DNA from 3 places in the Serratia sp. TSA_198.1 genome. Region 3 is predicted to be linked to each of the others. Evidence: predicted binding sites of a transcription regulator. Region 3 holds the regulator's gene; each other region holds the start of a gene.
The links. Region 3 encodes CRP, which controls carbon source genes, mostly activating them, when cyclic AMP is high. Its sites were predicted from a motif close to ATGTGANNNNNNTCACAT; they were not measured.
Positions count from the first base shown of each region.

Region 1 (6,270 bases), on a different contig from region 3:
CTGACAAACTGCTGAAACTGCAGTTGGATCTGGGCGGCGAGTCTCGTCAGATCTTCTCCGGCATCCGTTCCGCCTACCCTGATCCGAAAGCGCTCGAAGGCCGCCTGACCATCATGGTCGCCAACCTTGCGCCGCGCAAAATGCGTTTCGGCATCTCTGAAGGCATGGTGATGGCTGCCGGCCCAGGCGGCAAAGAGATCTTCCTGCTCAGCCCGGACAGCGGTGCTCAGCCAGGAATGCAGGTGAAGTAACCGTCGTTTCCGTTGCCTTAAGGGTCGAGCTGCCGCTCGGCCCTTTTTATTTGTGCCCCGCTCAAAAGACGCCATCGCAGGCAAATTTTATATGCCGCCCACAAGCGATATATTTCAGCATTATATATAGACGTCCAGATGTAAAGATTGCTATAAATAATCCCTTACCGGGATAGCTATCACCTGCTTTTGGAGCCAATAATAATGAAAACGATAAAAACACCGCTACTGGCCATTGGCCTGCTGGCCGCCCTGCCACTGTTCGCCGCAGAATCGTCCACGCCGGCTCCGGTGCCAACCGCCATCGCCCAGCATCAGGGGCCGATCCGCATTGCAGTGATCCGCAATCTGGGTTCCGACGACAACACCACTCAGTTTCTGGCCGGCGCCATTCAGGAAGGGCGTAAGCTGGGTTTCAAAGTGGATACCTTCCTCAGCAACGGTGACGACGCGCGTTTTCAAGATTTCGTGAACCAGGCTGTCAGCCAAAAATATGACGGCATTATTCTCTCGCAGGGCCGTGCGCCCTATTCCACCGATTTGGTCAAACGCATTGCGGCGGCGGGCATTGCCGTCTCCGTATTTGATACCGACGTCAGCGGCAGCATTCCCGGCGTAACGGTTTCGCAACAGGATGACGCGTCGCTGGCAAATGAGTCGTTCGGCCAACTGATTAAAGACTTTAACGGGAAAGCCAATATCATCAAGCTTTGGGTCGCCGGTTTCCCGCCGATGGAGCGCCGTCAGGCTGCCTACCAGCAGTTGCTGAAGCAAAATCCGGGCATTCATGAGTTGGAATCGATCGGCGCAGTGTCATCGGACGTGCAGGGCGATACCGCCAACAAGGTTGGCGCGGTGCTGGCCAAATATCCGAAAGGCAAGATTGACGCGATCTGGGGCACCTGGGACGCCTTTAGCCAGGGTGCCTACAAGGCACTGAAAGAAAATGGCCGTACCGAAATCAAACTGTACAGCATCGATATCTCCAATCAGGATCTGCAACTGATGCGCGAAGCCAATAGCCCGTGGAAAGTCAGCGTAGCGGTGGATACCAAGCTGATTGGTGCGGTAAACCTGCGTCTGGTGGCGAACAAAATTGCCGGTGAACCTACGCCTGCAACCTATGAGTTCAAGGCTGCGTCTATTCCGCAGGCGTTGCTGGCCAGCCAGCCGGGGCCGGTCAACGTGGCCGGGCTGGCAAAAATCATCCCGGGCTGGGGCAGCAGCAACGACTTTATCCAGCCCTGGTTCGCCACGTTGCAGTCCAAATCGGGCAAATAATCTCTTCCGCTTATCCCCAGATAAAGTAGGGGCGCTGCATGCGGCGCCCCCTATTGTTCGGGGCAACAGCAGCGTGAAAAGCGTCGGCGTAACCTCTTTTTTTCACACAGCATCTTCCCAGTCGGCCAAAATGAGCTATGTTATCAACATCGCTCAATGGCTGTATGCATAAACAGGTCCGACATGAAGGGATTCCCACCGCTGATCATCGCACTGCTGGCCAGTTCGCTGGTGTTGACCATTGGCCGCGGCGTCACGCTGCCGTTCATTACTATTTACCTCACCGGGCATTTCCACCTGTTGCCGAAAAGCGTCGGCATTATTCTGGGCATCAGCCTGGCGATCGGCATTTTCGCCAGCCTGTATGGCGGCTATCTGGTGGACAAGTTCAACAAAAACACATTGATCCTGCTTTCCATTTTACTGTTCGCCCTGAGCTTTTTCGCCATCCCGTGGATCCCGCGCCCGGGAGGCATCGTTCTGGTACTGGCGATCCTGCATACGGCCTATTCGGTGCTGGGCATCACCATTAAAGCGTGCTTTGCCGACTGGCTGCCGGTCACGCAGCGTATAAAAGCCTTTTCGCTCAATTACACGCTGGTGAATGTCGGCTGGGCTGTGGGGTCATCGCTGGGCGTTATGGTGGCCGGGCTGAACCCGCTGCTGCCGTTCTACCTCTCCGGTGGGCTGGCCTTATTGACGGTGGCGACACTGAGTGTTCGTCTGCGTGGGCAGTTGCACCCAAGGCAACCTGCGTCCGCCGAATCCGCGCCGACCACATTGCCTGATTTTCGTCAGACGCTGTCCATCCTGCGCAGCGATCGTCGGCTGATTTACTTTACGCTCGGCAGTACGCTGGGGGCTGTCGTTTTCGGCCAGTTCACCGGCTATCTGTCGCAATACCTGATTATCGTATCGAACGCCGAATTCGCGTACAAAATCATTGGCATGGTGATGATCGTCAATGCCTGTATCGTCATCGCGTTGCAGTATTTGCTGAGCCGGGGCATGCGTCAGGAAAACATGCTGCGCTGGCTGGCGCTGGGCACACTCTTTTTCATTGTCGGGCTGATCGGTTTCATGCTGGCAGGGCAATCCGTCTGGCTGTGGGCCGTGGCCATGGCGATATTCACGCTGGGGGAGATTATCGTTATCCCGGTGGAATATATGTTTATCGACTTTATCGCACCTGCGCATCTGAAGGGCAGCTACTACGGCGTGCAAAATCTCAGTGCGTTGGGGGGCGCCATCAACCCGGTGCTTTGCGGTTTTATCCTCAGCTACGCCGCACCGCCATTGATGTTCCTGATGTTGATTGCCGCCGCGTTATTGAGCCTGCTATTCTTTTTCCTCGGCCACCGGCTGGCGCAGAAACAGCAACCGAACTCTATTGCCACCTACGTGGAATAAGACTGCGCGCGACCTTTAGCCGGTGCTGCCAACCTGCCCAACGGGCATGAATGTCATAGAGAGAATTCATGGTGTGATTTGTGGCGCAGATCACAGTTTAATTGTATGATGAATACATCAGTTAAACGGGAAAAGGTGATGGCCAACGTGCTTACACTGTGCTGGAAATACCTGAGGGCAATCGTCCTTATCTACCTCTGCTTGTTTGCCGGCAATGCCATCGCGGCGCTACTGCCGATCGCCATTCCCGGTAGCATTATCGGCATGCTAATCCTGTTTGCCCTGCTCTCCAGCCAAATTTTGCCGGCGAAGTGGGTCAAGCCCGGCTGTCATCTGCTGATCCGTTATATGGTGCTGCTGTTCGTGCCGATTGGCGTCGGCGTGATGAACTATTACGACCAAATCATCGAACATCTCAGCCCGCTGGTGGTTTCCTGCGTTATCAGCACCCTGATGGTGCTGATCGTCGTCGCCTGCACCTCTCATTATTTTCACCGTGAACGTAAAATCATCGGCAGTGACGATCCTGCGGAGGGTAAAAAATGATCCATGAAATCTGGTGGTCATTGCCGTTGACACTGTTGGTCTACTTCGCGGCTCGCTGGCTGGCTCAGCGGCTGAAGATGCCGCTGCTGAACCCGCTGCTGGTTTCCATGGCGGTGATCATTCCCCTGCTACTGCTGACCGGCGTTCCCTATGAACGCTATTTTCAGGGCAGCAAAATTCTCAACGACTTGCTGCAACCGGCGGTGGTGGCGCTGGCCTTCCCGCTGTATGAGCAGTTGCATCAGATCCGCGCTCGCTGGAAGTCGATTATCGCAGTGTGCTTTATCGGCAGCATGACGGCGATGATCAGCGGCGGCGCCATCGCGTTGTGGATGGGCGCAACGCCGGAAATTGCCGCATCAATCATGCCGAAATCCGTCACTACGCCGATCGCCATGGCGGTAGCGGGATCCCTTGGCGGCATCCCCGCAATCAGCGCCGTCTGCGTTATTTTCGCCGGCATCTTCGGTTCGGTATTTGGCCATTCGCTGTTCAGAATGCTGAAAATCACCACCCGTTCGGCACGCGGCCTGGCGATGGGCACCGCTTCGCATGCCATAGGCACGGCACGTTGTGCGGAAATGGACTATCAGGAAGGCGCTTTCAGCTCGCTGGCGCTGGTGATCTGCGGGATTATTACTTCTCTGCTGGCGCCCTTTGTCTTCCCGGTGCTGCTGCATCTGTTCGGTTAAAGGGTTGGAAACTTGCGATACATCTCGCATTTATCGTTTTCATTGCAGTGATTTCATCAATAAAGAGATATAAGTCACACTTTATTACTTCAAGGCTGCCTAAAATGTTATCCCGTTAACCTGTAGAGAGATTTTCTATGCACCCGCGTTTTCACACCGCTTTCGGCGAACTGTCCGCGACATTGCAATCCGTCCTGCTGCCTTATTTTGATGCGCCTGATTTCCCGGCCATGTTCAGCGCGGAGCAGGTAGACGCGATCAAGCAGCGCTGCGGGCTGGATGATGATGCTCTGGCATTTGCCCTGCTGCCTTTGGCGGCGGCCTGCTCGTTAACGCCGATCTCCCATTTCCACGTCGGTGCCATTGCCCGCGGCCAGAGCGGCAATCTCTATTTTGGCGCCAATATGGAATTCAGCGGTGCGCCGATGCAACAAACCATTCATGCAGAACAGTGTGCCGTGACCCACGCCTGGCTGCGCGGTGAATCTGGCCTGGTCTCCATCACCGTTAACTACACGCCTTGCGGCCACTGCCGCCAGTTTATGAACGAACTGAACAGCGGCAGCGGCCTGCAAATTCGCCTGCCCGGCCGTGAGCCTGCCACGCTTGGCGACTATCTGCCGGATTCATTCGGCCCGAAAGATCTGGATATCGCCACGCTGCTGATGGACCGGGTCGATCAGGGCTACCAGTTGACGCTGTCTGACGAACTGGAGAAAGCCGCGCTGGCCGCCGCTAACCAAAGCCATGCCCCCTACAGCAACGCCCACAGCGGTGTCGCACTGGAGGCCGAAGACGGCACGATTTACGCCGGGCGCTATGCGGAGAACGCCGCCTTTAACCCGAGCCTGCCGCCGCTGCAGGCCGCGTTGATTCTGCTGAACGTCTCCGGAAGCGACTGCCAGAAAATCCGCCGCGCGGTACTGGCCGAGCCGCAAACCGCTATCCTCACCCAGTGGGATGCAACCCGCGCCACGCTGGAAGCGCTGGGTTGCCAAGACGTCAGTCGCATCACTTTCTAATCCCGATCACGGCGGTGCCGCCCGGCGCCGCTGTTAACAGCCCCGTAAGCCGATTACAATGGCATTCACGTCTTAAAACACTTTCTTTAGTTAAATTAGGACGTGATCGTCGATAATTACGCCAATTTACCTCATGATCCGATAACAATTGCTGTACATATTTTCCCGATCTTTTAGGATCGGCATCATAAAAGCTATCCGATACGTTGAAGAGCAAAACAATGGAACTTGAATACGAAAGCAAACGCCCCCTCTACATCCCTTACGCCGGCCCGATTCTGCTGGAATTTCCGCTGCTGAACAAAGGCAGCGCCTTCACTGAAGATGAACGCAGCCATTTCAACCTGCATGGTTTACTGCCTGAAGCGGTGGAAACCATCGAAGAGCAGGTTGAGCGCGCCTATCGTCAGTATCAGGATTTCAAGAACGATAACGACAAACACATCTATCTGCGCAACATCCAGGATACCAACGAAACCCTGTTTTACCGCCTGCTGGACGCGCATCTGAGCGAGATGATGCCTATCATCTACACCCCGACGGTCGGTGAAGCCTGTGAGCATTTCTCCGACATCTACCGCCGCGCGCGCGGGTTGTTTATCTCCTACCCAAACCGCGATCGCATCGACGATATGCTGCAAAACGCCACCAAGCAAAACGTCAAAGTGATCGTAGTCACCGACGGTGAGCGTATTCTCGGCTTGGGCGATCAGGGCATCGGCGGCATGGGCATTCCTATCGGCAAGCTGTCGCTGTATACCGCCTGTGGCGGCATCAGCCCGGCCTACACTCTGCCGGTAGTGCTGGACGTTGGCACCAACAACCCGCAGCGCCTTAACGATCCGCTGTACATGGGCTGGCGCCACCCGCGCATCTCCGGCGATGAATACCACGCCTTTGTCGAAGAGTTCATTCAGGCCGTAAAACGCCGCTGGCCAAATGTGCTGCTGCAGTTCGAAGACTTCGCGCAGAACAACGCCACTCCGCTGCTGAACCGCTATCGCGATGAGATTTGCTGCTTCAACGACGATATTCAGGGCACCGCAGCGGTCACCCTTGGCAGCCTGA
Region 1 covers NZ_JBQZFP010000001.1:1,698,404-1,704,673, forward strand. Annotated here, with positions in the region: gene metG (methionine--tRNA ligase) at 1-251, shown strand, start outside; gene ACUTSW_RS08085 (sugar ABC transporter substrate-binding protein) at 456-1,532, shown strand; gene ACUTSW_RS08090 (MFS transporter) at 1,716-2,942, shown strand; gene ACUTSW_RS08095 (CidA/LrgA family protein) at 3,081-3,488, shown strand; gene ACUTSW_RS08100 (CidB/LrgB family autolysis modulator) at 3,485-4,180, shown strand; gene cdd (cytidine deaminase) at 4,318-5,202, shown strand; gene ACUTSW_RS08110 (NAD-dependent malic enzyme) at 5,424-6,270, shown strand, end outside.
Region 1: ACUTSW_RS08095 (CidA/LrgA family protein) is a predicted target of CRP. The motif match lies at 3,021-3,038, and genes of this name have one in related genera.

Region 2 (6,270 bases), on a different contig from region 3:
CTGCGCCGCCTTTCCGCCGCCGTCGGCCCGACCTTTGGCTGTGATTTAGGTTTTCTGTCGCGCAAAATTGAGCGGCTGCATTTTAACTAAAAAGCTGCGCCTATTCGTGCTACAGGTGAGGAGCATGCAGAACACCTGTCTCAGGCTTGGGGTGTAGCGGTATTAAACACAGTTATTTAGAAGATGCGGGTCGGATAGCCGATTACCCAGCATGCCATTATCATTTGATTATCATCCTCTGGAGGAATCCTCATGGAAAAGAAAACGGCACGACTGACGATACTCATCGATCCGGATAAGAAAAAAGCCCTTGAAGAGCTGTGCCTGCAACAGGACGTCACCCCGTCTCAGGTGATCCGGCAACTGATACGGGACTATTTGCACAAACATCAGGTGGAATACCCCAGTCAACCGACCCGTTCCAATCCCCGGGTAGATAACACCTGACCCGAGGATTGAAGCCGGATGGCGCACGGAATGCGCCATCTCAACCGCCGGGTTCATCAGCCCTGGCGTCTTCCCGTAGAGAACCCGTGCCGTTTAGCCGCGGCCGCCAATGCGCGGGGCCACATCAATTCATCAAACCTGTCCAACCGTGGATACCCATGTAGATACCCACCGCGGCAATCAATATGCTTGAAAAGTAAGGGGCACGGCGGGCCAATGTGTTGAAACCGCTCCAGCGTTTTGTCGCCTGCCTGACGCTATAAGCGGCAGCAACACCCACCACCACCAAGGTTATAGCCAGGCCGATGCTAAAACACAGTACCAATGCCGCGCCTAAGGTAAATGCCTTCACCTGGATGCACAGCAGCAGTACGGTGATTGCCGCAGGGCATGGGATCAATCCGCCCGTCAGGCCAAAGAGAATAATCTGACCGGTCGTCACATTTTGGTTGGCAAAACGACGTTTGATATCGTTGGCGTGCGCTTTCTCATGGGCATCCTGATACTCCTGCGAAGAAACATCCAAGCCTGCCAACGCCGAATGGTCGTGATCGTGGTGATGCTCATGTTCTTTGAACTCGACATCATAGTCATGAGAATGCCCGCCATGACCTAAGGATAAACGCGCCGTGAAATTATGCGGTTCAGGGATCGCATGCACGGATTGCAAGAAGCCGTCTTTTTCCTCGAATGCAAAAATCTGCGAGAAGCCCTTTTCGCGCATAGTGGTCACGGTGACCGACTTTGCTCCCCAGTTTTGCCCAGCGACATTTCTTAAACGCCAATGCGGTGGCATGCCGTCTTCAAAGATCGACAATTCAACGCGCCCATGGCCAGTATCAATCAGGTGTGATTCGTCATGGCCCTGATGTTCATGCTCATAAGCTTGTTCGGCTTTCCACTGTTGTTCACCCCGCCAGGTACGCCAAAACATCCAAAGTGCGGTACCCAAGATAATGATCGAGGAAAAGAGTTGAAAATAAGGTTCTGTCGCCTCTGCGGTAAACTGACGGCTCAAATACATGCCGCCAAAAGCGATTAGCCACACTATCGCCGTATGCGAGACAGTCGCCGCCAGCCCCAGCAAAACCGCCTGTTTCATCGTGCCGCGAATAGCCACAATGAAGGCGGCCATCATCGTTTTGGAGTGTCCAGGTTCAAGACCATGCAAGGCACCCAGCAAAATAGCGCTGGGGATAAACAGCCAGGCGTTACCCACGCCTTGCTGCAGCAGGGAGGAAAAATCGGGCATGACGCACCTCAGAGATACTTTGTTATTTCTTTAAATTCACGGATAACTGCCGGTGATACTTCCCCGTCAGCCTTCACGGCGTGATCCAGACAGTGATCGAGGTGATCATGGATGAGCGTTTTTTTTGCATTAGTCACCGCCTTTTCAACCGCCTGAAGCTGTTGTGCGATATCAAGGCAGGTTCTTCCATTTTCCAGCATCAGGATTGTACTGTTCAGATGACCCGCTGCACGCTTGAGTCGCTTGATGATATCGGGGTGTGTTTCATGTTGATGCATAGTTGCATCCTATGGGGGGGGATAGGATGAATATACCTGGTATCTACTGAGATCGCACCCGTCGTCGAGGGTATGTTTGAAGGTCATTGCACTGATTGTGAGCGCACTTCGATGGGAGGCTGGCCGAGGTAGATAAATGGAGATCGTTACACCAGAGGGCGGCATGGGTGCATTGGGCGTGATGTCAGTCGGCGCGGATCTGCATTCAGCGGTCTTGAGAGCGCTTGCCGATTCGCGCCGACTGGCGATTTGGGACGCAAACACCGGAGCCGGGTAATATCGATGTCGAACAACGTCTGGCAGCGATCACTGCTCCAGGCGTTGCGCCAACAGGCGCAGCTGTTCGGCAATCTGCTTCAAATCCTTGTCATTATGCTCGCGCGGCCCGGTGGAATTGCGGATCACCAGCTTTGCCGACAGAATCGATGACGCACGCGACAGCTCGCTCTCGCTGGTGTTGAGCACCTTCCTGACCGCTTCCTTGCCCTGCAAATCCAGATCCAGCGAGACGGTGGTCAGCGCCGGGTAGAAGAAGGCGCTTTCATAAGCATCGTCATAGCCAATCACCGACTTTTGCCCCGGTATCGGCAGTTGGTTCTGATGGAAGGCGCTTAGCAGCCCGAGCGCCATTTGGTCATTCCCCACCAACACCGCCGAGAAATGCGGGGTCTCACGCAGCATCTGCAATGCGCCGGCGTAACCGCTTTGCGCATCCCAGTTGCCGTGCAGCACCGTGACCGGCGTCAGGCCATAATCCTGCAGCGCATCCTGCCAGTTCTTCAGCCGCAAATTGGCCGAAATGGAGTATTGCGGCCCAGCCAGCAAGGCAAAGTCGCGGTGCCCCAGCTCGTAAAGGTACTTGACGCTGGCGCGGGTGCCGTCCGCCGGGTTGAAAGAAACGTTAAACACTGAACTGTAAGGGTCAACGTCGAGGAACAGGCAGGTAATGTCATCGTTGTCCGCGGCGATTTTTTCCGCCACCGCCGTCTCCAGCGGTACGTTGATGATGACCTTTTCTACCCGCTGCGACTTGAGATCGTTGATCGAGTCCTGAATGCCATGATTGACGTTCTCATCAATCATTGAAATCAGCACCTGATAGCCTTCCGCATTGGCGTAACGTTTTACCGCCGCCGCCACTTGCGAAGGCGCATGCAGAGCCAGGGAGACGGTGACCAGCCCCAACGTTCGGCTCTGTTTGCCCACCAACTGCTGCGCCAGGCGATTGGGCACATACCTGAGGAGCTCAATAGATTGTTCAACCTTGCGGCGCGTGGTTTCAGAGACATTGGCTGACTTGTTCAACACGCGTGAAACCGTCTGGTAAGACACGCCGGCATGGCGGGCAACATCCTCTAACGTGGTGTTTTTCGACTTCATAATCCGTTCCCTGTGATTGCTCTGGATTGATTGTAACAGGCCCCCTCCTCACCGCATAGTTACCCCGATCACATCCATCAAATTTCCAAAAAAGTTATTCGTTCACATATCAAACCTTAGTGATCTCTCTCACTAACCGTTACAAATCCTGCTGTTTTATTTGCACTAAATCACAATAAATCAATAACGCGATTGTTTGTTGTCATGATTAGCCATTCTATTGCTGCGTGGATGTGAACGTAATACAAAAACATAATGAGGCATACATGAAAACAAGACTACGCACATTGTCTGTCGCCTTGGCGATGGCGCTTTCCTCACCGGTCGCCTTTGCCGCCGAAACCCCAGGGATCGATTTCCATGGCTATCTGCGCTCCGGGGTCGGGGTATCCCAGGATGGTGGGTTAGAAGAATGGCAGAAGAACAAAATTGGCCGTCTGGGCAACGAATCCGATACCTACGGAGAGATCGAACTGGGCAGCGAAGTCTACAAAAAGAACGACGTCAGCTTCTATCTCGACACTATGGTCAGCATGGTGTCGGACGGCTCCAACGACAATGAAACCACGCTGGGGGATGACGCGCAATTCGGTCTGCGTCAGCTTAATCTGCAAATCAAAGGGCTGATCCCGGGCGACCCGAACGCGGTGATCTGGGGCGGCAAGCGCTACTATCAGCGTCATGACCTGCACATCATCGATACCAAATACTGGAACATTTCAGGTGCCGGCGCCGGCGTGGAAAACCTCTCCTTCGGGCCGGGCGCCATCTCCGTCGCCTGGATCCGCGGTGACGGCAACGACGTGGACTACCGCGTCGACAACGATAACGACCTCAACATCAACTATCTCGACCTGCGCTATGCCGGCTGGAAGCCGTGGACCGGCGCCTGGACCGAGTTTGGTATCGATTATGCGATGCCGAACCCGACCAACAAGCAAAAAGAGTACGGCGGCCTGTACGATGCGGAAAACGGCGTGATGCTGACCGGCGAGATCAGTCAGGACATGTTGGGCGGCTATAACAAAATGGTGTTGCAATACGCCACCAAGGGCCTGGCGCAGAACATGGTGTCCCAGGGCGGCGGTTGGTATGACGTCTGGAACAACACCCGCGATGCCACCGGTTACCGGGTGATCAATACCGGCCTGATCCCGATTACCGATAAATTCTCCCTCAACCACGTGTTGACCTGGGGTTCCGCCAGCGATCTCAGCGATATGATCGACAAGAGTAACCTGATCTCTCTGGTGGGTCGGGCACAGTACCAGTTCACGCAGTACGTGCGCGGCATTGGCGAAGCCGGCGCTTTCTACCAGAAAGATGACCACAAAGACGGCAGCCATTACAAGCAAGGCGGCGAGAAGTACACGTTGGCGCTGGGGTTGGCGGATGGACCGGAATTCATGTCCCGCCCTGAATTGCGCGTATACGCCTCCTATCTCAACGATTCAGAGCAAGGCAATTCATTCAAGGACGGCACCGCCAGCAATACCTGGAACTTTGGCGTGCAGGTTGAAGCCTGGTGGTAACAGGCACAATTCAGGGTAAATAACGGCTCTTGGCTTATTGGCAGTAGCTTAATTCTCTCATCATTATCTTCTGTGTCTTTGACGATGCTCTCCGGTTGCGGTCGTCCATTGGTAACCCCCTTGGGGGGTTACCAATTATTTTTTATTCCTGATGATTAACTGAAAAACGCTCCGCCAATAATTTACGCAAATTATCTGACTGTTTGCCAAATATCGCGTGCACCTCCTGACCAATAATAATCACCCCCAGCGCTCCCGACTGTTGCAATCCTTCCGTATCGACTTTGGCTAAATCCGTCACCGTTACACGCAAGCGAGTAATACAGGCATCGACATGCTGGATATTTTCTCGGCCGCCCAAATGCCGCATCAGCGTTTCTAAAAACGGCATATCGACGTTATTATCTTCCACCGGCGATTTCGGGTGCGAGAAATAATGCGTAAAGGCTTTTAAACTGACCATGGTTATTTCCTCATAAGATACAGACGTAAAAAAACGCCCGTTCGATTGAACGGGCGCAAGGGGAAGAAACTAGGCCAACTTGCGGGTCAATATGCGGCAGCCCCAGGGGGCCAACGTCATTTCACCCTGTAGAGCCTCAGCATTCGACATATCGGTATACTCCCCCGGCAGCTCCACGGCTTTAGTCTTGTCGCTGTAGTTCTGCACGATAATGAACTCGGATTCACCGTCGGTACGCCGCTGTGCGGTCACGCTCGGCGGCAATGCCGTATCCAGTGCGCGCGGCAACGCCAGCTGTTGCGCTATCGCCATAAAGAAATCACGCTGGAAAGAGGCATCGTTGCGCGAAGCGACATACCACGCCTTACCGTCGCCAAAGCGGTTGACCGTCAACGCCGGGCGGCCGGCATAGAAGTCGCCGCCGTAAACCGCCTGCGCGGTGGCGCCCTCCAGATTGATCAACTCGCACAGGTGGCGCGCCTGATAGCGGCCCTGCAAGCCCAACTCGTTGCCCGGCACGCCGCGAATGCTGTTGGTTTCGTCATCCGTCAGGCTGTCGATCTCTTCCGCCCAGATCCCCAGCAACGGCCGCAGTGGCCCTGGGAAACCACCCAAATGGCACAGGTCGCTTTCATTGACGATGCCGCTCCAGTAGCTGACGACAAACTGCCCGCCCTGCCGGACAAAGGCCTCCGCCCGCGCGGCAAAACCTTCGCGCACCATATACAGCATCGGCGCAATCACCAGCTTGTAGCCGGAAAGATCGCAATCGGCATTGATGATATCCACCGCAATGCCCTGTTCCCAGAACGGACGATAATGATCCACCACCGTCTGCTCGTAATGCAGCCCGGCGTTGCGCGGCCCTTGGGCATCGTCCATCGCCCAGCGGCTTTCCCAGTCGAAGATAATCGCCAC
Region 2 covers NZ_JBQZFP010000001.1:827,397-833,666, forward strand. Annotated here, with positions in the region: gene ACUTSW_RS03850 (spermidine synthase) at 1-90, shown strand, start outside; gene ACUTSW_RS03855 (ribbon-helix-helix protein, CopG family) at 253-447, shown strand; gene ACUTSW_RS03860 (nickel/cobalt efflux transporter) at 572-1,699, opposite strand; gene ACUTSW_RS03865 (metal-sensing transcriptional repressor) at 1,708-1,977, opposite strand; gene ACUTSW_RS03870 (LacI family DNA-binding transcriptional regulator) at 2,284-3,357, opposite strand; gene ACUTSW_RS03875 (maltoporin) at 3,624-4,889, shown strand; gene ACUTSW_RS03880 (PTS transporter subunit EIIB) at 5,032-5,352, opposite strand; gene ACUTSW_RS03885 (beta-galactosidase) at 5,422-6,270, opposite strand, start outside.
Region 2: ACUTSW_RS03875 (maltoporin) is a predicted target of CRP. The motif match lies at 3,516-3,533, and genes of this name have one in related genera.

Region 3 (12,593 bases):
GGCCGATGGCAATACCGGCGATCAGATAGCCCAGCACCGCACCAATCCCCAGACGGCGGGCGATGGGCACCGTGACCACGGCGGCGAACAGGAACAGCAAAATTGCGGTCAGTAACGTCGAGCCTTCCATGATCACCTTCCTCCCTGCGGCAACGGGTTACGCAACCAGTCGCCATAGGCCGTAGCGTGGCTTTCCAGCACTTCCGGCTTCTGCCGACGCGCCCAATACACCAGCATCGGCGTCAGCCAGTGCATATGGCACATGGCGGCGGTCAGTTCGAACGGGCGCAGGATATCTTCCATCGGATAACGGTTATAACCGCCGGTGCGGTAGGCGCCTTCAGGTTCTCCGGTGGTGATCACCGAACGCCAGTATTTGCCCGCCAACGCATTGCCGCCCATACCGCTGGCAAAACCGCGCGACAGCACGCGATCCAGCCATTCTTTCAGCAATGCAGGGCAACTGTAGGTATAGAGTGGATGTTGAAAAACAATGACCTGATGTTCACGCAGCAGTTGTTGTTCGTGGTGAATATCAATAAAAAAGTCAGGATAGTGCGCGTATAAATCGTGCACGGTGACATGTTCCAACTGCTGCGCCGGTCGAAGCAAAACCCGATTCGCGACCGAGTCATGGGATTCCGGATGGGCATACAGCAGCAAGACCTTGGGCGGCTGCGACATCATTCCCCTCCAAAGCGTCGTCAGGATAGCGGTTTTCCGTTACCATGCTTCGCAAAGACTAATAATAGGACAGTCTGTGTCCTGTTAACTTAGAATCCTCTCAATTTAACATACTCTGAACATACGGCGCTTTATGATTGTATTCTCCTCGCTACAAATCCGACGCGGCACCCGCGTCCTGTTGGACAACGCCACGGCGACGGTTAATCCAGGTCAGAAAGTCGGCCTGGTGGGTAAAAACGGCTGCGGCAAATCCACGCTGCTGGCGTTGCTGAAAGGCGAAATCGCCGCGGACGGTGGTACTCACACCTTCCCCACTAACTGGGCGCTGGCCTGGGTCAACCAGGAAACGCCGGCGCTGGACGTGCCGGCCATTGAGTATGTTATCGACGGCGACCGCGAATTCCGCCAGCTTGAAGCCGAATTGCAATTGGCGAACGAGAAAAACGACGGCCACACCATCGCCACGCTGCACGGCAAACTGGACGCCATCGACGCCTGGACCATCCGCTCCCGCGCCGCCAGCCTGCTGCACGGTCTCGGCTTCTCCAACGAACAGCTGCAAAGCCCGGTGCGCGCTTTCTCGGGCGGCTGGCGCATGCGTTTGAACCTGGCGCAGGCGCTGGTCTGCCGTTCCGATCTGCTGCTGCTCGACGAACCGACCAACCACCTGGATCTGGACGCGGTGATTTGGCTGGAACGCTGGCTGAAGGGCTATCCGGGCACGCTGGTGCTGATTTCCCACGACCGCGACTTCCTGGATCCGATCGTCGATAAAATCCTGCATATCGAACAAGAGACCATCAACGAATATACCGGCAACTACTCCTCGTTCGAGCGTCAACGCTCGACCAAACTGGCGCAGCAGCAGTCGCTGTATCAGCACCAGCAGGAGAAAGTAGCGCACCTGCAAAGCTATATCGATCGCTTCCGTGCGCAGGCCACCAAAGCCAAACAGGCGCAGAGCCGCATTAAAATGCTCGAACGCATGGAGCTTATCGCCCCGGCCCACGTCGATAACCCGTTCAGCTTCAGCTTCCGCCAGCCGGAAAGCTTGCCGAACCCGTTGCTGCGCATGGAGAAGGTCAGCGCCGGCTACGGCGAAAAAGTGATCCTGAAATCGATCAAGCTCAACCTGGTGCCCGGTTCGCGCATTGGCCTGCTGGGCCGTAATGGCGCCGGTAAATCGACCTTGATCAAAATGCTGGCCGGCTCGCTGGAACCGCTGAGCGGTGAGATTGGCCTGGCGAAGGGCATCAAACTGGGCTACTTCGCCCAGCATCAGTTGGAGTTCTTGCGCGCCGACGAATCGCCGCTGCAACACCTGAGCCGCATCGCTCCCCGGGTGCTGGAACAGCAACTGCGCGACTACCTGGGCGGTTTCGGCTTCCAGGGCGACAAGGTCACCGAGGCCACCGAACGTTTCTCCGGCGGCGAAAAGGCGCGGCTGGTGCTGGCGCTGATCGTCTGGCAGCGCCCTAACCTGCTGCTGCTCGACGAACCGACCAACCACCTGGATCTGGACATGCGCCAGGCGTTGACCGAAGCGCTGATCGATTTCGAAGGCGCACTGGTGGTGGTCTCGCACGACCGCCATCTGCTGCGCTCCACCACCGACGATCTCTATCTGGTGCACGATGGCCAGGTCGAAGTTTTCGAAGGCGATCTGGACGACTACCAGCAATGGCTGAGCGATCTGCAACGGCAGGAAAACCAGCAGGATGCGCCGGAGAAAGAAAACAACGGCAACAGCGCACAGGCGCGTAAAGATCAGAAACGTCGCGAAGCCGAATTCCGCACCCAGACTCAGCCGCTGCGCAAGCAAATCGCCAAGCTGGAACAGCAGATGGAAAAACTGGGCGCCGAACTGGCGGCGGTAGAAGAGAAACTGGCGGACTCTGCGCTGTATGACATCAGCCGCAAGGCCGATCTGACCGAGTGCCTGCAAAAACAAAGCCAGACCAAATCCGCTCTGGAAGAGACGGAAATGACCTGGCTGGATGCGCAGGAGCAGTTGGAACGGCTGACAAACGAGTTTGAATTGTAGGAGCGCAGCACGCTGCGCCCACGGCTTCACGCCTTGTAAAAAGGTTTATCTCCTAAAATGGTCGCACGGTGCATGATGCGCCGCTGCGGCAGGTAATCCGCGTTGGCGTAATGCTGCGTCACGCGGTTATCCCAGATCGCGATGTCATCCTCCTGCCAGCGCCAGCGCACCTGGAATTCCGGCTTGGTGACGTGGGCGAACAGGAATTTCAGCAATGCCTCGCTCTCCTTCGGCGCCAGATCCACAATCCGCGTAGTGAAACCTTCATTGACGAACAGTGCCTGCCGCCCGCTTACCGGATGGGTGCGCACCACCGGGTGCAGCAGCGGCGGGTTTTTCTGCTTCGCCACCTGCCAGCGCTGGTGCTCCTCTTCGCTCGACAAATGCTTATGCTCCGGGAATGACTTGGTGAAGTCATGTTCCGCCTTCAACCCGGCCAGCAGTTGCCGGAAGGGTTCAGACAAGGCTTCATAGGCCGCGATGCCGCTGGCCCACAAGGTATCGCCACCGAAAGACGGCAACGTCTTCGCCGCCAGTATCGCCCCTTGCGGCGGGTTTTCGATAAAGGTGACGTCGGTATGCCAGTTGTCGTTGTCCGGCGGGTTATCGTCATGAGTATCCAGCACGATGATCTCTTCCACGTCGGTGGCGTGCGGGTAAACCGGATGGATGTGCAGATCGCCGAAACGCCCGGCCAAATCACGCTGCTGCAGCGGTGTGATCGGCTGATTGCGGAAGAACAGCACCTGGTGTTTGAGCAATGCATGGTAAAGCTGCTCAAACTGGCCGTCGCCCAACGGCCGCGCCAGTACGACGTTTTCCACCAACGCGCCGATGTAGGGCCCCAGCGGGGTAATCTTCAGACGTTCGTTCATTGCTGTACTCCATGCCACGGGGTCAATCGGCGCTGCAAGGCGCGCAGCCCCAGCTCCAGCCCAAATGCAATAATCGCAATCACGCCGATCCCGGCCAACACCACGTCGGTGGCCAGAAACTCACCGGCGGATTGCACCATAAATCCCAGACCACGCGTAGCGGCGATCAGTTCGGCAGCCACCAGCGTCGACCAACCGACGCCCAGCCCAATGCGGATGCCGGTCAAAATCTCCGGCAGCGCGCTCGGCAACACCACAAAACGCAGCACCTGCCAACGGTTGGCGCCTAAAGCGCGAGCGGCGCGCACCCGTACCTGTGCCACGCTGCGCACGCCGGCGACGGCAGACAGCGCAACCGGGGCGAAGATCGCCAGGTAAATAAGCAGAATTTTCGAGGTTTCGCCGATGCCGAACCAAATCACCATCAGCGGCAGATAGGCCAGCGGCGGCACCGGGCGGTAAATCTCAATCAGCGGGTCGAGAATGCTACGCACCGTGTCGTTCAGCCCCATGGCGATACCCACCGGAACGCCGATAATCACCGCCGCCAGCAGCGCCACCAGGATGCGTCCCAGGCTGGCCGCCAAATGCTGCCACAGCGTAGCGTCCATAAAGCCCTGCGGGCTGGCGATGACCAGCAACTGGTGCAACACCTGCTGCGGCGCCGGTAGAAATAGCGGGCTGATCAGGTTCAGTGCGGTCACGCCCCACCAGACAGCCAATACCACCAGCAAGGTGACGCCGCTCAGCAACAGGTTGCGCGGTATGCGGAAACGACGCGGCGCCGCAACCTGCGGTTGGGCAACGCCTTTGAGGGCGGAATGCAGGCTCATAGCAATGCCTCGCGCTGTTGGAACACTTTGCCCAGCACATATTCGCGCTGCGCGATAAATTCAGGATCGGATTTGATCGACCGACATGCCTCGCCGTTGGCGTAGCGCTGGCCGAAGTTCAGCGAAAGGCGCTCCACCACCTGCCCCGGCCCTGGCGACAACAGCAACAGTTCGCTGGCGAGGAAAACTGCCTCTTCAATATCGTGGGTGATCAGCAATACCTGCTTGCCGGTATCACGCCAAATGGTCAGCAACAGTTCCTGCATCTGCTCGCGGGTGAAAGCATCCAGCGCGCCAAACGGCTCGTCCAGCAGCAGCAAGCGCGGATCGGCGGCCAGCGCACGGGCAATGCCCACTCGCTGGCGCATGCCGCCGGAAAGTTGCCAGATAAAGTGCTGTTCGTAACCCGCCAACCCCACGCGTTGCAACATCTGCTGCGCCACCTCGCGGCGCTGCTGCTTGCCGATACCCGCCAACTGCAGACCAAACTCGACGTTATCCACCACGTTGCGCCACGGAAGTAAACCCTCATGCTGGAACACCACGCCCCGCTCGGCTCCTGGGCCGTTAACGGACGTTCCATCCAGCGTGATGCTGCCAGCTGAAGGCTCGATAAACCCGGCGATCAAATTCAGCAGCGTGGTTTTGCCGCAGCCCGACGGGCCGAGCACCACCACCAGTTGCCCGGCGGCAATCTGGAACGAGACGTCGCGCAGTGCGGGGCGACCCTGGTAGTCTGCTGAAAGATGGTTAACGTTTAGCATGCGGCTCCCCTACGACTGCGGCGCAGCCTGCACCTGTTTCACAAAGCGGTCGGTCACATAGGCGCTGTAATCGCTGTCGACCTGCGGGATTTTGCCCTGCTGTTTGAGGAACTCGGCGGTATCGCGAATCGCCTTGTCCACCGGCTGACCAAGTTGGGTAATCTGCTCAGCCACCGGCAGATAGGTGTTGCCCTTCACCAGCACCGGCACCTGATCCTCGGGCACGCCACTCAGACGGGAAAGCGTACCGAGATTGCTTTTGTCCTTCAGCCACTGCTCCGGCTGTGCCAGATAGGCTTTCTGGGCATTCAACGCGCTGGCGGCAAAGGCGGTCACCACCTCCGGGTGTTTTTCGGCGAAGTCCTTGCGCACCACCCAGACGTCGAGCGTCGGCGCCCCCCACTCCCCAACCTGTGCGGAATCGGTCAGGACCTTGCCCTGTTTGGCCAGCTCGTTGACCACCGGCGCCCAGACGTAGGCGCCGTCGATATCACCGCGCTGCCAGGCGGCGGCGATGGCCGGCGGCTGCAGGTTGAGGATTTTGACCTGTTCAGGCTTGATGCCCCAATGCTTGAGAGAAGCCAGCAGGCTGTAGTGGGTAGTGGAGATAAACGGCACCGCAATGCGTTTACCGATCAGATCCTGCGGGCCTTTAATGTCCTTCTTCACCACCAGGGCTTCGGAACTGCCGAGCTGCGAGGCGATCAGGAACACTTCGATAGGGAGTTTCTGGCTGGCGGCCACCGCCAGCGGGCTGGAGCCGATATTGCCGATCTGCACATCGCCGGAAGCCAGTGCGCGCAACACGCTGGAGCCGCTGTCGAATTTGCGCCAGTCAACGGTGGCACCGGACTGTTTGGCAAAGCTGTTTTCCGCCTGCGCCACTTTGGCCGGTTCCGCCGAGGTTTGATACGCCACGGTAACGTCGACCGCCTGCGCACTGGCCGCGCCGAGCGATAACACCAGCAGCGTTACACCGCGTAATGAAAAGAGTTTGCTCGCCATGATCCGCTCCGTTGATAAAAGTCTGTTCAGTTGCTGACAGTTTTATCCGAGCGGCGACAAGCGATAAAAGAATAAAAAAAACCTCGTTATTACCTTGAGGAATATGCCATGACATTCAGAACGATAACTCGCCCCGTAAAAACGACCGTGCATAGCCGCCAATCAAGGTGCGATCGCCTTTCCATTCGCAAAACAGCTCACCGCCGCGGGCGGAAATCTGCCGGGCATGCAGCTTATGGCGCCCCAGGCGTGCAGCCCAATATGGCGCCAGCGTGCAGTGCGCGGAGCCGGTCACCGGGTCTTCGCCGCCGTCGAGGGTAAAATAACGCGAGACAAAATCTACCTTTTCCCCCGGTGCGCTGACGATGACCCCGCGGCCGGCCAGCGCGATTAACGCCGGGATGTCCGGCTGCAACGCCCGCACCTGGGCTTCATTTTCCAGCAGCACCAACAACGCGGTGGCCTGCCACACGTCCTGCGGTTTCACGCCGAGCAGCGCCGCCAGCCCGGCCGGCTCTGCCACCTTTTGCGGCAGTCGTGAAGGGAAATCCAGGATCAACCGTTCGCCGTCGGCGGCATCACGCTTAACGTACAGCTCACCGCCGGCCGAGCGAAACCGGATATCCTGTAGCGCCGGATTCACCGCGCTGAACATCACATGCGCCGCCGCCAGCGTGCCGTGGCCGCAGAGATCCACCTCACGCTGCGGGGTGAACCAGCGAATAGCCGACATGTCGCCATCGTCCCAGACAAAGCTGGTTTCCGGCAGGCACAGCTCATTGGCAATGGCCTGCATCTCGGCAGTCGACAAGGGTTGCTTCAGCAGGCATACGCCCGCCGGATTGCCGCGTAAGCCTTCGCCGGTAAACGCCACTACGTGGAAGTAATTTTCCGTCATCCGCAATTCCTTAATGCCAGATAAGTAACACACAGTCCGCGGTTAACAGCCCCATGGAAAGGTTAAAGAGGATCCAGGCCTTTTTGCTGCGCAGCAAGCGGCCAATCACCGTGCCAAACCCCAGCCAAATCACCCCGGCGACGGCATTCACCACAAAAATACCCAGTGAAATAGCCATAATAGAAGCGTTATATTTATCGCCCGCCAGACTGAAGCTCGCCACCGCACCCAATGCCATCAGCCAGGCCTTGGGGTTGAGGAACTGCAACAGCCAGCCCTGATACAACCGTATAGGCTGCGGCGGCGCCACGTCGGTTTCCAGCTTTTCATAGGCGGCGGTAGCGACTTTCCACGCCAACCATAACAGGTACAGGCTACCGAGGACTTTCAGGATCAGGTGCAGCGCAGGGTAAACCAAAATCAGGCTACCGACGCCGAATGCCACCAGCAGCAAAATGCTTTGCATGCCGAGCATAATGCCCATCATCAACAGCAGTGAGCGCATAAAGCCAAAATTGGCCCCGGAGGTGGTCAGTAACATATTGTTGGGACCAGGCGTGATCGCGGCAACCCACAGGAAGCCTAACAGCGAAAGAAATAAACTCGGTTCCATGAAGCGGGTGCTCCTCACCCGGGGCGTTTTTTGCAGTATTATTGTTAACTCATGGTATTGAAGCTAACAGTGCGCTATTGATCAGACAATAGCCGCCAATAAGATTTTTACTCAGGTTATGCATGAATCCTTTCGCCCTTTGACCGGCGCCAGTAACCCACATTTGCAAACGCTGCTGCCACGGCTGGTGCGCCGCCGCGTGCGGTTGAAACCGCACTGGCAGCGGCTGGAATTGCCCGACGGCGATTTTGTCGATCTCGCCTGGAGCGAAGATCCGGCGCAGGCCGCCGGCAAGCCGCGCGTGGTACTGTTCCATGGGCTGGAAGGCAACTTCTACAGCCCCTATGCCCATGGCCTGCTCAACGCCTGGCGTGAAAAAGGCTGGCTCGGGGTGGTTATGCATTTTCGCGGTTGCAGCGGCGTACCGAACCGCAAACAGCGCATCTATCACTCCGGCGAAACGGAGGATGCACGCTTTTTTCTGCGGTGGCTGCGCGCCACTCACGGCGAAGTGCCGACGGCGGCGGTTGGCGTCTCGCTCGGCGGCAACATGCTGGCCTGCTACCTGGCGCAGCAAGGGGCAGACAGCCTGTTGCAGGCGGCGGTGATCGTGTCCGCACCCTTGATGCTGGAGCCCTGCTCATTGCGAATGGATCAAGGGTTCTCGCGCGTTTATCAGCACTATCTGCTCGGGCAGTTGAAACAAAACGCCACCCGCAAGCTGCTGCACTACCCCGACACCCTGCCGCTCAAGCTGCCGCAACTCCGGGCGCTGCGCCGTATCCGCGACTTTGACGATGTCATCACCTCACGCGTCCACGGCTTTAGCGACGCCACCGATTACTACCGCCGTTGCAGCGCGCTGCCGCTGTTACCGGCCATTCAGACGCCGCTGCTGATCATCCATGCCAAAGACGATCCCTTCATGACCGACGAAGTGATCCCCGACATCGCCGGCCTGCCGCGCAACATTGAATACCAGCTGACCGAGTTTGGCGGCCACGTCGGCTTTGTCGGCGGCAGTTTGAACAAACCCCACATGTGGCTGGAATACCGCATTCCATCCTGGCTTTCCCCTTATCTGGAACCCGCACCGTGATTATCCCCTGGAAAGAACTGGAAACCGAGACCCTGAACAGCCTGATCGAATCCTTTGTGCTGCGCGAAGGCACCGACTACGGTGAACACGAACGTTCGCTGGAGCAAAAAGTGGAAGACGTTCGCCGCCAGTTGAAAAACGGCGAGGTCCTGCTGGTATGGTCAGAACTGCATGAAACCGTCAACATCATGCCGCGCGGGCAGTTCCGTGCCGGGCAGGAAGAAAATTAGTGGCTGCCGGTTCTATGACTGACGGAAAAAATCAGGTAACAATGAACCATTGCAAACCCGCGCGCGGAATTTTGCCCTTGGCGAAAAGGGCGTCAAACAGACCAATAACCCTACTCTGACGCCGGCGCATTTAACACGGAGTGACAACCACCATGTCCGCCAAACATCCCGTTATCGCAGTGACCGGCTCCAGCGGCGCCGGCACCACCACCACCAGCGTGGCGTTCCGCAAGATATTCCAGCAGTTGAACATCCGCGCGGCGGAGCTGGAAGGCGACAGCTTCCACCGCTATACCCGGCCGGAAATGGACGCGGCGATCCGCAAAGCGCGCGATCTGGGTCGTCATATCAGCTATTTCGGGCCTGAGGCCAACGACTTCGGTCTGCTGCAACAGAGCTTTATCGAGTACGGCAAGAACGGCACCGGACGGTCGCGCAAGTATCTTCATACCTACGACGAAGCGGTGCCTTATAACCAGGTCCCCGGCACCTTTACACCTTGGGAAGCGCTGCCGGCGCCGACCGACGTGCTGTTCTATGAAGGGTTGCATGGCGGCGTGGTTACCGAACATACCGACGTGGCCAAACATGTCGATCTGCTGGTCGGCGTGGTACCGATCGTTAACCTGGAGTGGATCCAAAAACTGATCCGCGATACCGGCGAGCGCGGGCATTCACGTGAAGCGGTGATGGATTCGGTGGTGCGTTCGATGGAGGATTATATCAACTACATCACGCCGCAGTTCTCGCGCACCCACATCAACTTCCAGCGCGTGCCGACGGTGGATACCTCCAACCCGTTCGCCGCCAAAGCCATCCCTTCACTGGATGAAAGTTTCGTGGTGATTCACTTCCGCGGGCTGGATCAGATCGATTTCCCTTACCTGCTGGCGATGCTGCAAGGCTCTTTTATCTCGCACATCAATACGCTGGTGGTGCCGGGCGGCAAAATGGGGCTGGCGATGGAACTGATCATGGCGCCGCTGGTGCAGCAACTGCTGGAAGGCAAAAAAATCGGGTAATAGGTCGGAGCGCGGCAGTTGGCCGCGCCCCTTTATTCTTGCGCGTTACGCTACGTCGCGGATTTCAAAGCTGTGAGTCACGCTGGCAGCCTTGTTCAGCATCAACGACACCGAGCAGTATTTCTCGGCGGAGAGGTTCACCGCACGTTCAACGATATTGTCGGTCAGACCTTTGCCGGTCACGATAAAATGCAGGTTGATATGGGTAAAGACGCGCGGCACTTCTTCACGCCGTTCGGAGGTCAATTTCACCTCGCAATCACGCACGTCATTACGCCCTTTTTTCAGGATCGACACCACGTCGATAGCGCTGCATCCCCCCACCGACATCAGCACCATTTCCATCGGGCTGGGGGCTTTATCGCCGGCGTTGCCGTCCATCAACACCTGATGGCCAGACGCGGATTCCCCCAGAAACGTCAACCCTTCCACCCACTTAACTCTTGCCTGCATATTGGTCACTCCGATTAATTTCTTAAAATCAGAGTACGCTTTCGCATAGAAACTGGCAACGGAACCTGATGCTGGTCATGCGCAAGCAAGACAACACGAGACACCCGCCTCACTCTGTGCTACAAACAGAGCCGCAATAAATCTTTCCGGGACACTGATTTCAGGGAAACTCCCAGAGAAAGGCTCCTTTACCGGTATGTTAATAGAATGTAGCTTGCAGCTCTCCCGGCAAGTTAATATGCTAGAGCGACAGCGTATATTTATGACACGCCTCAAAACCTGCTGCCAGCCACCCTTAAAACAACGGCGACAGCACGTTTTACAGGGAACTCTGACCCCTGTGACACAAGGCAGCGATAACAACAGAGGATAACAGCGAATGGTTCTCGGCAAACCGCAAACAGACCCTACACTCGAATGGTTCCTGTCTCATTGCCATATCCACAAATATCCATCCAAAAGTACGCTGATTCACCAAGGTGAAAAAGCCGAAACGCTTTACTACATCGTAAAAGGCTCCGTCGCGGTGCTGATTAAAGATGAAGAAGGTAAAGAGATGATCTTGTCCTACCTTAACCAGGGGGATTTCATCGGCGAGCTTGGATTATTTGAAGAAGGCCAGGAGCGTAGCGCCTGGGTCAGGGCGAAAACCGCCTGTGAAGTGGCTGAGATTTCTTACAAGAAATTCCGCCAACTGATTCAGGTCAACCCGGACATCCTGATGCGCCTGTCAGCGCAGATGGCAAGCCGCCTGCAAGTGACCTCAGAGAAAGTGGGTAACCTCGCCTTCCTGGACGTTACCGGTCGCATCGCGCAAACGCTGCTGAACCTGGCGAAACAACCCGATGCCATGACCCACCCAGACGGCATGCAGATCAAAATCACCCGCCAGGAAATTGGTCAGATCGTCGGTTGTTCACGTGAAACCGTCGGCCGCATTCTGAAAATGCTGGAGGATCAAAACCTGATCTCCGCCCACGGCAAAACCATTGTCGTTTACGGCACACGTTAATCACTGAAAAAACGGCGCGATGATTCGCGCCGTTTTTTTATGCCCCGACCGATCATGTGGCGTCGACTGATTTACCACCCGGAAGTCAATTACGCACTGCGGCAAACGCTGGTGCTGTGTCTGCCGGTGCTCTTTGGCCTGCTGATCGGCCACCTGCAACTCGGCCTGCTGTTTTCCCTGGTTCCCGCCTGCTGTAACATCGCCGGGCTGGACACGCCCCACAAACGTTTTTTCAAACGCCTGATCGTCGGCGGCTCACTGTTTGCACTCAGCAGCCTGTTGCTGCAGCAGGCGTTGCTGTGGCAATTGCCGCTGCCGGCGTTGATGCTCGGCCTGGCTCTGCTGCTCGGCGTCAGCGGCGAGATCAGCCCGTTACATGCCCGCCTGCTCCCCGCCGCGTTGATCGCCGCCATCTTTTCTCTCAGCATGGCCGGCACGGTGCCGCTGTGGTACGCCCCCTTACTGTATGTGGTGGGTACCGCCTGGTACGGCCTGTTCACCTGGTTCTGGTTCAAGCTGTGGAAAGAACAGCCGATGCGCGAATCGTTGAGCCAGCTTTATCTGGAACTGGCGGACTACTTCGAAGCCAAGTATTCCCTGTTAACCCAACATACCGATCCGCAAACCGCGTTACCGCCACTGCTGGTGCGCCAGCAAAAAGTGATGGACCTGATCAGCCTGCTGTATCAGCAGCTCAACTTTTTGCCGCACGCCAATAATCTCGAGCAAAAACGCCTGCAGCGAACCTTTCAGGTCGCGCTGGATTTACAAGAACACATTACCGTCAGCCTGCACCTGCCGGAAGAAGTGCAAAAACTGGTGGAGCAGAGCCAGGCCGAGGCGATTATCCGCCGCAATGCGCAGGTGATTGCCGGCCGGCTGCGCACGGTGGCGCACGATATTCTCTATCATCAATACTCCCAGCGCTTCAGTATGACCAACGAGCTGGCAGCATTGGAAAAAGTGGCCGCACAGCACCCCGACAATCCGGTGGGTCAGTTCTGTTACTACCACTTCAGCCGCATCGCTCGCCTGCTGCGCACCCAGCATCCGTTATA
Region 3 covers NZ_JBQZFP010000007.1:9,722-22,314, forward strand. Annotated here, with positions in the region: gene kefB (glutathione-regulated potassium-efflux system protein KefB) at 1-130, opposite strand, end outside; gene kefG (glutathione-regulated potassium-efflux system ancillary protein KefG) at 133-684, opposite strand; gene ACUTSW_RS21620 (ABC transporter ATP-binding protein) at 818-2,731, shown strand; gene tauD (taurine dioxygenase) at 2,758-3,606, opposite strand; gene tauC (taurine ABC transporter permease TauC) at 3,603-4,439, opposite strand; gene tauB (taurine ABC transporter ATP-binding subunit) at 4,436-5,203, opposite strand; gene tauA (taurine ABC transporter substrate-binding protein) at 5,213-6,208, opposite strand; gene ACUTSW_RS21645 (PhzF family phenazine biosynthesis protein) at 6,324-7,106, opposite strand; gene ACUTSW_RS21650 (LysE family translocator) at 7,117-7,719, opposite strand; gene ACUTSW_RS21655 (hydrolase) at 7,838-8,818, shown strand; gene ACUTSW_RS21660 (YheU family protein) at 8,815-9,048, shown strand; gene ACUTSW_RS21665 (phosphoribulokinase) at 9,201-10,070, shown strand; gene ACUTSW_RS21670 (OsmC family protein) at 10,116-10,523, opposite strand; gene crp (cAMP-activated global transcriptional regulator CRP) at 10,903-11,535, shown strand; gene ACUTSW_RS21680 (YccS/YhfK family putative transporter) at 11,590-12,593, shown strand, end outside.